Regions from separate parts of the Chitinibacter mangrovi genome, predicted to be linked through region 2. Evidence: predicted binding sites of a transcription regulator. Region 2 holds the regulator's gene; the other holds the start of a gene.
The links. The regulator NrdR, encoded in region 2, represses ribonucleotide reductase genes. The targets are predictions, from matches to a motif close to AAANACNATATATNGTNTTT.
Positions count from the first base shown of each region.

Region 1 (5,390 bases), 1.2 Mb from region 2:
ATTCCGAACGGGGTTTTACCTTAATTGAGCTGATGATTGTAGTGGCTATCATTGGTATTTTGGCTGCCATTGCGCTTCCTCAATATCAAAGTTATACGCAAACAGCTGCGGAGCGAGCTTGTTTGGCTGAGGCAAAAGGTGTTGCTAATTTTATTGCTACTGCTGTAACTAATTCGGATGATGGTTTAATGCCGACTTTGACTCTTAAATCATGCACGGGGACAGTTCCCAATACCTATGTTGGCATTGCTGCAAGCTTTACTTTAACCCCCAATGTTCCTGGAGTTAAAACAATTACCTGCCAAACCCAAAGTGGTAGCTGTGCAATTGATCCTTAATATTCAAATTGATCTATTGGGTGCCTCGAAAAAAAACTAAGCCATCTCGGTCAGCTGTGTTAGGGTGTGCAAATCTTGATTTGCACACTCAGACTGCCCCGCTGATAAATCCCATTGTTAATTCAAGCCTTATGTTAATGCGTTATTCCCTGTCGGATTTTGTACCCTATGGCCTTTTTTTCGCTGTTCACGGTTCACGGGGCCTGTGCCGTTTGGGGGTGTAAATCATGTGCTGCAGACTGCTGATCACTCTCCGAACTCGCAACTGTTAATAAGTTATGGCTAAGATTGAGTTTAGCGCACCGTTCAATTCAACACATTCCCCGCTTCAAAAACGATATACTGTCAGCAGTCTGGGGCTTTGGCCGCGATAGTTTGCATAGTGTTATCTACGGTTGTGGTTATTTTAACGCACCGAGGAGGGCTGACCTGTATTGATCAGGCGCTGATTCCCCGACCCCCGCCACGGCAGTGTGCTGGGGTTTTCTTTTTCGTATTTGCCATCGATCACCACATCCACATAGTCAAACACGGGCAACTCGCGTACTTCTTCATACAAATACCCCGTCCACACCCAGATATTCTTGTCCGGGTAGCGGGTTTTGAAGGCTTTGCAGAGTTCGAGGATCGCTTCGCGGTTGGCGGTGTGAAGTGGATCACCTCCGGATAGGCTCAGGCCGTCGTGGCCTTCGCAGGCGGCTAGTAGTTCTTGCTGTACTTGTGCCGTAAAAGGTAAGCCCGATTTTCTATCCCATGTTGATTGGTTGTAGCAGCCGGGGCAGGCGTGGGTGCAGCCGGTGACAAAGAGCGTCACGCGGATGCCGGGGCCGTTGACTAGATCGTGAGTGTAGTAGCGGTCGTAGTTCATTGTGCTAATGATGCTGCTTGGGTATTGCTCTGTAGCTTTTGATTAATATTAGCTTCAGGGCTATACCCGTTGGTGTATTGGGCTTGGGCGTGGTGTTTTACGCGGCGCATGACTTCTTTTTGTTTGCCCGCATTGAATGGGCGGGCGTTGGGGCTGCCCAGATAGCCGCAGACGCGGCGGGTGACGGAAAGTGTCGCACTGTCGTGGTTGCCGCATTCCGGGCAGGTAAAACCATGCGCCGTAGCTAATGTTTCGCCCATAAATCCGCATTTTCCGCAGGCATCGACTGGGGTGTTACTGCCAAAATACGGCACCTTGGTGATGGCGTAGTCCCAGATGCGTTCCAGTGCCAGCAGATTGTGCTTCATATTGGGCAATTCAACGTAGGTAATGTGTCCGCCGCTGGCGAGTTCGGCGTAGCCCGCTTCAAAGTCGATTTTTTCAAATGGATTGACCTTGTGCGCAACGTCCAGATGGAAAGAATTGGTGTAATAGCCTTTGGCACATAATTTATTCACTTCAGGCTGGTGGCCAAAGCGGGCCTGATCGAGTTTGCAGAAACGATGGCATAGTGATTCGCTGGGGGTTGAGTACAGCGAATAGCCAAAGCCAGTCTCGGCTTTCCAGCGTTGGGTGGCTTCGTTCATGGTGCGGACGATGTGCTGCAGAAACGCTTGCGCACTCTGGCTGTTGGCCGGGTGTTCGCCAAACATCAACACGCCGACTTCGTGCAGACCGATAAAGCCGAGCGAGATCGACGCGCGGCCATCTTTGAAAATACTGATGATGTCGTCATCGGGCTGCAGGCGAATGCCGAAAGCGCCCTCGGTATATAAAATGGGCGCCACATTGGCTTTAACGCCTTTCAGGCGCTCAATCCGTACCGACAGTGCGCGAAAACATAGCTGCAGCCGTTCGGCGAGTAATTGCTCAAAGCGCCCCAGATCGCCCCGCGCTTCAATCGCAACTCGGGGCAGGTTCAGGCTGACGACGCCCAGATTATTCCTCCCATCGAGTTCTTCCTCGCCTTGAGCATTGCGCCACACCGGCAGAAAGCTGCGGCAGCCCATGGGCGAGACCGGTACGCTGGAGCCGGTGATCTGGCGATTGAGTTTGGCTGAAATAATATCCGGGTACATCCGCTTGGATGTGCATTCGAGCGCGAGTTGCTTGATGTCGTAATTGGGGTCGGTGGGTTTGAGGTTGATGCCCTCGTCGATAAAGAACACCAGCTTGGGGAAAACCGGCGTCGTACCTTCTTTGCCCAGCCCTTTGATGCGCACGCGCAAGATGGCTTGCTGGATAATCCGCTCGGCCCAGCTGGTGCCCATGCCGAAAGAGAACGTCACAAACGGCTGCTGGCCATTGGAGCTAAATAGCGTGTTGATTTCATACTCGCAGGCCTGAATGCCGTCGTAGGCTTCTTTTTCGGTGCGCTCGCGTGCGTAGCGCTCGGCATCGGCGATTTGATATTCGGCGGCAATCGCCAGATTTTTCTCGTAGGTTTTCAGTACATACGGAGCGAGGGTTTGGTCGATATTCGGAATCGTCGTGCCGCCGTATTGATGGCTGGCGACTTGCGCGATGATTTGCGCTGTCACCGCGCACGCCACGCCGACTGATTTCGGGCTTTCAATTTTGGCATTGCCCAGGCGGAAGCCATTTTTCAACATGCCTTGCAGATCGACCAAGCAGCAATTGGTAAACGGCAGAAAGGGTGAATAATCCAGATCGTGAAAATGAATATCGCCGCTGTGGTGCGCTTCCAGAATATCTTTGGGTAGGAAGGTGCTGGCAAATTGCTTGGAGACGATCCCAGCCATCAAGTCGCGCATCACCGGAAAGACATTGGCGTCTTTATTGGCATTTTCGGTGGTGGCTTCAAGATCGGTTTTATTGACCAGCCCCATCAGCTTGGCGTGCAGCTCCGAGCCTTGGGCGCGGATGCGGTCGCGATCTGAACGGTACTGTATATATATACGTGCCACTTCCGGGTATTGCGCCATCAGCGCGTCTTCGACCAATTGCTGAATGGTGGGGATGTCGAGCTGAGGCGGTGTTTTGCTAAATAGATCGGCCTCGGTCAGCTTGCGGCATTCATCTTCGACGTAGGCGGTGATCTCGGCGGCCAGTAGCTCGGGCTCTGGATAGCGGGCGGCAGTGGCGGCGCGGCGGCAGGCTTCAAAGATTTTGGCGCCGTCGTAAGCGGCTTTGGCGCCGTCGCGTTTGATGACTTTCAGCATAAGCTTGGCTGTTCCTGTAATCAGATTGTGCCCGGCATCAGGCTGCGGCCAGCGATGCCCAAGACCAATACGCACCTGTTGCGCCAAGGTGGCGCGAAAAAGCGGGCGAGCCCGTATGCTCGCCCCAAGTGGCTCATTTCAGCGGTGTCAGACCTGAGCCGGATCAGTGCTGCTGCCTTGTGGTGTGCGCGCAGCGAGCTGGCGCTGCGGTGCGGCATTGATCGGTGGTCTTTACGCGTAAACACAATATATGGTGTTTTTTCAGCTTGATGTTCGCTATATGTGCTGTTTTTGACGAGTATCAAATACTGACGGCCAGCGATTGAAGCTGACATCTGCAAGTGGGGTAGACTTGAGGAAAAATCTGAATAGGCGGCTAGCGCAAAGGGGGTATTGCCCTGTAGGTGTTGATGATTTTGCTCTACAGGGCAATACAGTGTGGTGTATATTGGGTGATCGGTGTCTGCGCTGCGTTACAGCATATAGCGGGCCAGATCTTCGTTGCCAGCCAGATTGCCGAGCTTTTGCTGCACAAAGCTCGCATCCACATTCACCGCGCCGCGCTTGGCGTCAAAAGACACGTCTTCCAGCAGGCGCTCCATGATGGTGTAAAGACGGCGCGCGCCGATGTTTTCGGTGCTTTCATTCACCGACCACGCCATTTGCGCCATTTCCTTGATCCCGTCATCGCTAAAATTCACCTCGATCTCTTCGGTGGCCAGTAGCGCCTGATACTGCTTGGCCAGACAAGCGTCGGTGCCGGTGAGGATGGTGGCGAAATCGTCCACAGTCAGCGAGTTAAGCTCAACACGGATCGGGAAACGGCCTTGCAGCTCGGGAATCAAATCGGACGGTTTGGCAAGGTGGAAAGCGCCGCTGGCGATAAATAGAATATGGTCGGTTTTCACCATGCCGTACTTGGTGGTGACCGTGGTGCCTTCCACCAGTGGCAGCAAATCGCGCTGCACGCCTTGGCGTGAGACTTCACCGCCGCTGCCTTCGGATCGCGTCGTCACCTTGTCGATCTCGTCGATAAACACAATGCCGTTTTGCTCGACCGCCTTGAGCGCCTCGGCTTTGGCGTCGTCTTCGTTCACGAGCTTGGCGGCTTCTTCCTCGATCAGATGTTTCAGCGCATCGGTCACTTTCATTTTTTGCGTTTTGGTTTTGCCGCCCATCGCGCCTTTGAACATTTGCTGGATCTGGCTGGAAAAATCTTCCATTCCCGGCGGGCTCAACACTTCCATGGTCGGTACGGCGGCGGCGACTTCGATGTCGATTTCCTTGTCGTCAAATTTGCCTTCGCGCAGCATTTTGCGGAATTTCTGCCGCGTTTCCGCCATCGGGTCTTCGCCATTCACACTGCCGTAGTTATTGTTGGTCGCTGGTGGTGGCAGCAGTACATCCAGAATGCGATTTTCGGCGGCGTTTTCGGCGCGGACGCGATTGCGGCTGATCGCCACGTCGCGCACCTGTTTGATCGCGATTTCCATCAGATCGCGGATGATGCTGTCGACGTCTTTGCCAACGTAGCCGACCTCGGTGAATTTGGTCGCTTCCACCTTGATGAAAGGCGCATCAGCCAGCTTGGCCAGACGGCGGGCGATCTCGGTTTTGCCCACGCCAGTGGGGCCGATCATCAGGATGTTTTTTGGTGTAATTTCATGGCGCAGTGGCTCGGCCACTTGCTGGCGGCGCCAGCGGTTGCGGAGCGCAATCGCTACGGCTTTTTTGGCTGCGGCCTGGCCGACAATGTGCTTGTCGAGTTCGTGAACGATTTCCTGCGGCGTCATCTGCGTCATGTTGGCGATCCTTTAAAACGAATAAGCAAGAGATCAGGGCAGGCGTGCCAGTTTTAAAGATGCGTTGGACGAGATTTCCCGCGCGGTGTTGCGCGGCTGATTGTCTATAGTGGAGAAACCCTAACGAATCGAGCCGAGT
Region 1 is NZ_CP157355.1:1,131,574-1,136,963, reverse strand. It holds gene ABHF33_RS16920 (type IV pilin protein) at 1-338, shown strand, start outside; gene nrdG (anaerobic ribonucleoside-triphosphate reductase activating protein) at 745-1,206, opposite strand; gene nrdD (anaerobic ribonucleoside-triphosphate reductase) at 1,203-3,524, opposite strand; gene hslU (ATP-dependent protease ATPase subunit HslU) at 3,923-5,251, opposite strand.
Region 1: the regulator NrdR is predicted to act here: its motif matches at 3,689-3,708, upstream of nrdD (anaerobic ribonucleoside-triphosphate reductase).

Region 2 (5,390 bases):
GCAGCCACTGGTTTTGCATCACTCGTCGGCTGTGGGTGCCTTGCGCTATCGGCAAATTGAATATCACCGCATGCCGATTCTGGCCTATCTGGCGGTGGATGATCCGTTCAAGCTCAGCGAAGAAGATTTTTACCGGCTGGGCATGGTGACCCGGCCCGGTCATAGCGATTCCCAGCCCTACACACAGAAAATGTTCGATGAGTTTGAGCGCACTTGCTGCTATGACCGTTTCTGGGTTCCCGAGCGAGGCCATGCCACAGCCTCTACCCGGATGATGTGTAATGGTCACGCCTTTGTGATGGTGGGTATGCATGGCAACGAGTTCTATTCCAACCCCTACACGGGCATACTGGGGCAATTTCGACATCAGCATTTTTTGATGGCGCTGATTGCGCATTTTCACAAAGCCGCTTTGCTGATGTTTTCTGATCGCCTGGCCGTGGCTTTGTCCGAACTCAACTTGAAAGATGTTCGTTCAATCAGGACTTTCAAGCGGGAAATCCGGCTTTTGCTGGAAGGTTTTTTGCGTTTCAACCAGCGTTACTGGTTTCGGGAAGTTTCCAACCAGGTGGTGTCTGATCAGCTCTTTCAAATGATGTCGCATCATTTGAGTACCGATAGATTGCATCAGGATGTTAAAGACTCGGTGCAAAGCATGAATCAGTATCTGGAAAATGACGATTTGCGCCGGCAAGCCGATACCGTCGTGCGTTTGACCGTGGTGACGGTTTTTGGTTTGATCGGCACGACAATTACCGGCTTTCTAGGCATGAATCTGTTTGGTTTGGCCGATGAGTCTGGCTGGATCAAACTGGCGTACTTTGCGATGGTCAGTGTGCCGATTGTCTGGCTGATTTTTCTCACCGTGGCCAAATCCAAGGTCTTGTCCGAGTTTCTGGATGCCGTTTCGGACGAAAGAATCAGCTTTGTACATACGGTCAAAATTCTTGCAAATATCTGGCGCAAAAAGAAATCATGAAAATCTTGCATGGCAAGCTGATCACCGTGCATCTCGATTTGCGCCAAGTCGTGTTAGAATCCTGCATCTTTCAACGATTACGGATGCTTCCCGCTCATGTTCTCGAAGTCCCAAACTATCGCCTCTTACGATCCAGATCTCGCTGCAGCAATCGCTGCTGAAGTTGTTCGTCAGCACGAACACATCGAGTTGATCGCGTCTGAAAACTACACCAGCCCAGCCGTGATGGAAGCCCAAGGCTCTCAACTCACGAACAAATACGCTGAAGGCTACCCAGGCAAACGCTTTTACGGCGGTTGCGAACACGTTGACGTGATCGAACAACTGGCGATTGATCGCGTAAAAGCATTGTTTGGCGCTGAATATGCCAATGTGCAGCCACATTCAGGCTCGCAAGCCAATCAAGCCGTTTACTTCTCGATCCTGAAGCCGGGCGACACTGTGATGGGCATGAATCTGGGTCATGGTGGTCACCTGACTCACGGCTCTCCTGCCAACCTGTCGGGCAAATTGTTCAACATCGTTGCTTACGGTCTGAACGAAAACGAAGAAATCGATTACGACGATATGGAACGCGTCGCGATGGAAACCAAGCCAAAACTGCTGATCGGCGGCGCTTCAGCCTACGCCCTGCGTTTTGACTGGGCGCGCATGCGTGAAATCGCCGATAAAGTGGGCGCTTACTTTATGGTCGACATGGCGCATTACGCTGGTCTGATCGCTGCTGGCGTATATCCAAATCCAGTGCCACACGCGCATTTCGTAACGTCAACCACGCACAAAACATTGCGTGGCCCACGCGGCGGTATCATCTTGGCTAAAGCCGAGTTTGAAAAATCATTGAATTCAAACGTATTCCCGACACTGCAAGGCGGCCCGCTGATGCACGTGATTGCAGGTAAAGCGGTGGCTTTCAAAGAAGCGGCGACGGAAGAATTCAAAGAATACCAAAAACAAGTTTTGCTGAACGCGCAAGCGATGGCAAAAACTTTGGCAGAGCGCGGTCTGCGTATCATCTCTGGTCGCACCGAGTCGCACGTATTCCTGGTTGATCTGCGTCCTAAAGGCTTGACCGGTAAAGCAGCTGATGCTTTCTTGGGTAAAGCCCACATTACTGTGAACAAAAACGCGATCCCGAACGATCCGGAAAGCCCGTTTGTGACTTCAGGTATCCGTATCGGCGCACCAGCGATTACGACCCGTGGTTTTAAAGAAGCTGAAGCGATCCAGGTTGCGAACCTGATTGCCGACGTTCTGGACAATCCGGAAGACGAAGCGAATATCGCCGCAGTGGCAGCCAAAGTGAAAGCGTTGACTGCACAATTCCCAGTTTACGGCGCGTAACTTTTTACTCGCGTACGCTGAAAAAGAGGTGGGGCATTGCGCTCCACCTTTTGTGTTTTTTAGTCAAAGTTAAACTCAAAGCGCTCACGCCGCGTAGCTTCGTCTTCGGCTTTTCGCCTTGCGTGGAAGCTTTTGTTTAATTGCTTGATGTATGTTCTTGAACTTGATGTGCAGCAATGCATACAGCTCAATACCTAACTAGAGTATATGCGGGCTTGAGATTTTTATGCTCGCCCTGATTTAATACTCATTGATCTTTTTCGATCTTTTGCCCGGGGTTCGTTAATGAAGTGCCCATTCTGTGGTTCCCCTGATACGCAAGTCGTTGACTCGCGCGTATCTGATGAAGGCGACGTCGTTCGTCGCCGTCGCCGCTGCACGATTTGCGACAAGCGCTTTACGACTTTTGAAACCGCCGAAGTGCGTATGCCGCAGGTGGTTAAACAGAACGGCCAGCGCGCCGAGTTTGATCGTGAAAAAGTCCGCACCAGCTTCTTGCGCGCCCTGCATAAACGCCCCGTCCCGACCCCGCTCGTTGACGAAGCCATTTCCCGCATTATTCAGAAAGTCCTCACCGTCGGTGAGCGCGAAATCATGTCGCGCCAGATTGGCGAGATGGTGATTGCCGAGCTTGCCAAGCTTGATAAAGTGGCTTATATCCGTTTTGCCTCGGTCTACCGCTCGTTTCAGGACGTTGAAGATTTCCGCGACGTTCTTCGTGAAGTCAGCAATCGTGAAGTGACGAAGGAATAAGCATGTTTACCGCTTTCGACCATGCAATGATGGCCAAGGCGTTGCAAATCGCAGCGCAAGGCGCGCATTTGACGACGCCCAATCCCTGCGTCGGTGCCGTGCTGGTGAATCACGGACAAATCATCGGCTACGGCCACAGCCAGGCCGCTGGCGGTGCGCATGCGGAAATCATGGCGCTGAAAATGGCGAAAGCCCGCGCGCCCGAGCTGATTGTCGGTGCCACAGCCTACGTCACGCTGGAGCCTTGCAGCCATTTTGGCCGCACGCCACCGTGCGCCAACGCGCTGATCGGTGCTGGCGTTGATCGGGTCGTCGCTGCGCTGCGCGATCCGAATCCGCTGGTGGCCGGGCAGGGTCTGGCGCGTCTGGCGACGCACGATATTGCAGTTGCGCACGGTCTGCTGGCCGCGCAGGCACGCGAACACCATAAAGGCTTTCTGTCGCGAATGATTCGTCAGCGCCCATGGCTGCGCGTCAAGCTGGCTGCCAGTCTGGATGGGCGCATCGCGCTTGAGAATGGCCAGTCGCAATGGATTACCGGCGCGGCCGCCCGCGCCGATGTGCAAAAACTGCGCGCCAGATCGTGCGCCATGCTGACAGGCATCGGCACCGTGCTGGCCGACGATCCACAATTGAATGTGCGCGATTTTCCGGCTTCACAACAAGTCCGCCAACCGCAGCGTGTCGTGCTCGACAGCCAGCTGCGCACCCCCGCCAATGCCCGGATTCTGGTCGATGGTGGCAAAACACATCTGCTGACCACGCTGAATGTAGCGCAATCCGTCAGTCCTTACGACGCGACCAACGTCACCGTTGCCACGCTGCCTGCGCAAGATGGCAAGCTTGATTTGCACGCAGTGTCTGCCTACCTGGGCCAGCAGGGTTTTAATGAAGTCACCGTCGAGGCGGGCGGCAAGCTGGTCGGCGCTTTGCTGCAAGCTGGCCTAGTCGATGAAATCATCCTGTATCAGGCCATGAGCCTGATCGGCAAGGGACAGGCGATGGCCGATTTCAGCTTGGCCGATTTAAACGATCAGTACCGCCCGACTGTGATCGAACGCCGCATGGTTGGCGACGATCAGCGCATTACCTTGCGCTTGACCGACCCAAACAGCGTCTTCGCTGAAAGTACTTCAGGAGCGTGAAATGAGCGATAACAAGCAATTACTTTGCCCGGATTGTGGCAAGGAAATCGAAGTTCTGGCCGCTTGCGGTGCGAAAAGTTATTTCTGTAATCACTGCAACGAGTTGAAATCATCGGCACGAGTTCGCGCTGGAAATCCTGCAGTGTTTCCTGAGCCATCATCAATTCCCGAGCACAAGGATTAATATGTTCACAGGCATTATTCAGGCCGTTGGCCAGATTGAAGACGTCAAAACGTTTGATGGCGGTGTTCAGCTGACCGTGAATGCGGCCGATCTTGATATGTCCAATGTGGTACTGGGGGATAGTATTGCCCACAGTGGCGCATGCATGACGGTGATCGAGCTGATACCCCCTAATCGTTACAAAATTGATGTTTCTGATGAGTCACTGCGCTGCACCGTGGGTTTGAGCGAGGCGGGCGGCAAGGTGAATCTGGAAAAAGCCCTGCGGCTGGGCGATATGCTCGGTGGCCATATGGTATCCGGTCACGTTGACGGCGTGGGCAAGGTGATCAGTTTTGAGCCGGTTGGCGAAAATCGCGAGCTGGTGATCTGCGCGCCCAAAAATCTGGCCAAATACCTGGCCGCCAAAGGCTCGGTGGTCGTGAATGGCGTTTCGCTAACGACCAATACCGTGCGCGACACGGCGGATGGTTGCGTGTTTTCAATCAATCTGATTCCGCACACGCTGACCGTCACCACGTTGGGGCAATTAATCGCCGGTGCGAGCGTCAATCTGGAGATAGACCTGATTGCGCGCTACGTTGAGCGCATGGTTTCATCGGGCACCGTTCAAATAGGAGTGACCTCAGCATGAGCCAGATTTCCCCCGTACATGAAATTGTTGCCGAACTCAAAGCCGGGCGCATGGTTGTGCTGGTTGACGAGGAAGACCGTGAAAACGAAGGCGATCTGGTACTGGCGGCTGACTTTGTTACGCCCGAAGCGATTAACTTTATGGCCAAATTTGGCCGTGGCCTGATTTGCCTGACCCTTACCCCCGAGCGCTGCAAAACGCTAAATCTGTCGACGATGGTCTCGAGCAATGGCTCATCATTTGGCACCAATTTCACCGCATCGATTGAAGCGGCCGAAGGCGTCAGCACCGGGATTTCGGCGCATGATCGAGCACTCACGATCCGCAAAGCCGTGGCTTTTGACGCCAAGG
Region 2 is NZ_CP157355.1:3,502,411-3,507,800, forward strand. It holds gene ABHF33_RS16500 (CorA family divalent cation transporter) at 1-979, shown strand, start outside; gene glyA (serine hydroxymethyltransferase) at 1,076-2,323, shown strand; gene nrdR (transcriptional regulator NrdR) at 2,609-3,076, shown strand; gene ribD (bifunctional diaminohydroxyphosphoribosylaminopyrimidine deaminase/5-amino-6-(5-phosphoribosylamino)uracil reductase RibD) at 3,079-4,221, shown strand; gene ABHF33_RS16520 (zinc-ribbon domain-containing protein) at 4,223-4,405, shown strand; gene ABHF33_RS16525 (riboflavin synthase) at 4,407-5,039, shown strand; gene ribBA (bifunctional 3,4-dihydroxy-2-butanone-4-phosphate synthase/GTP cyclohydrolase II) at 5,036-5,390, shown strand, end outside.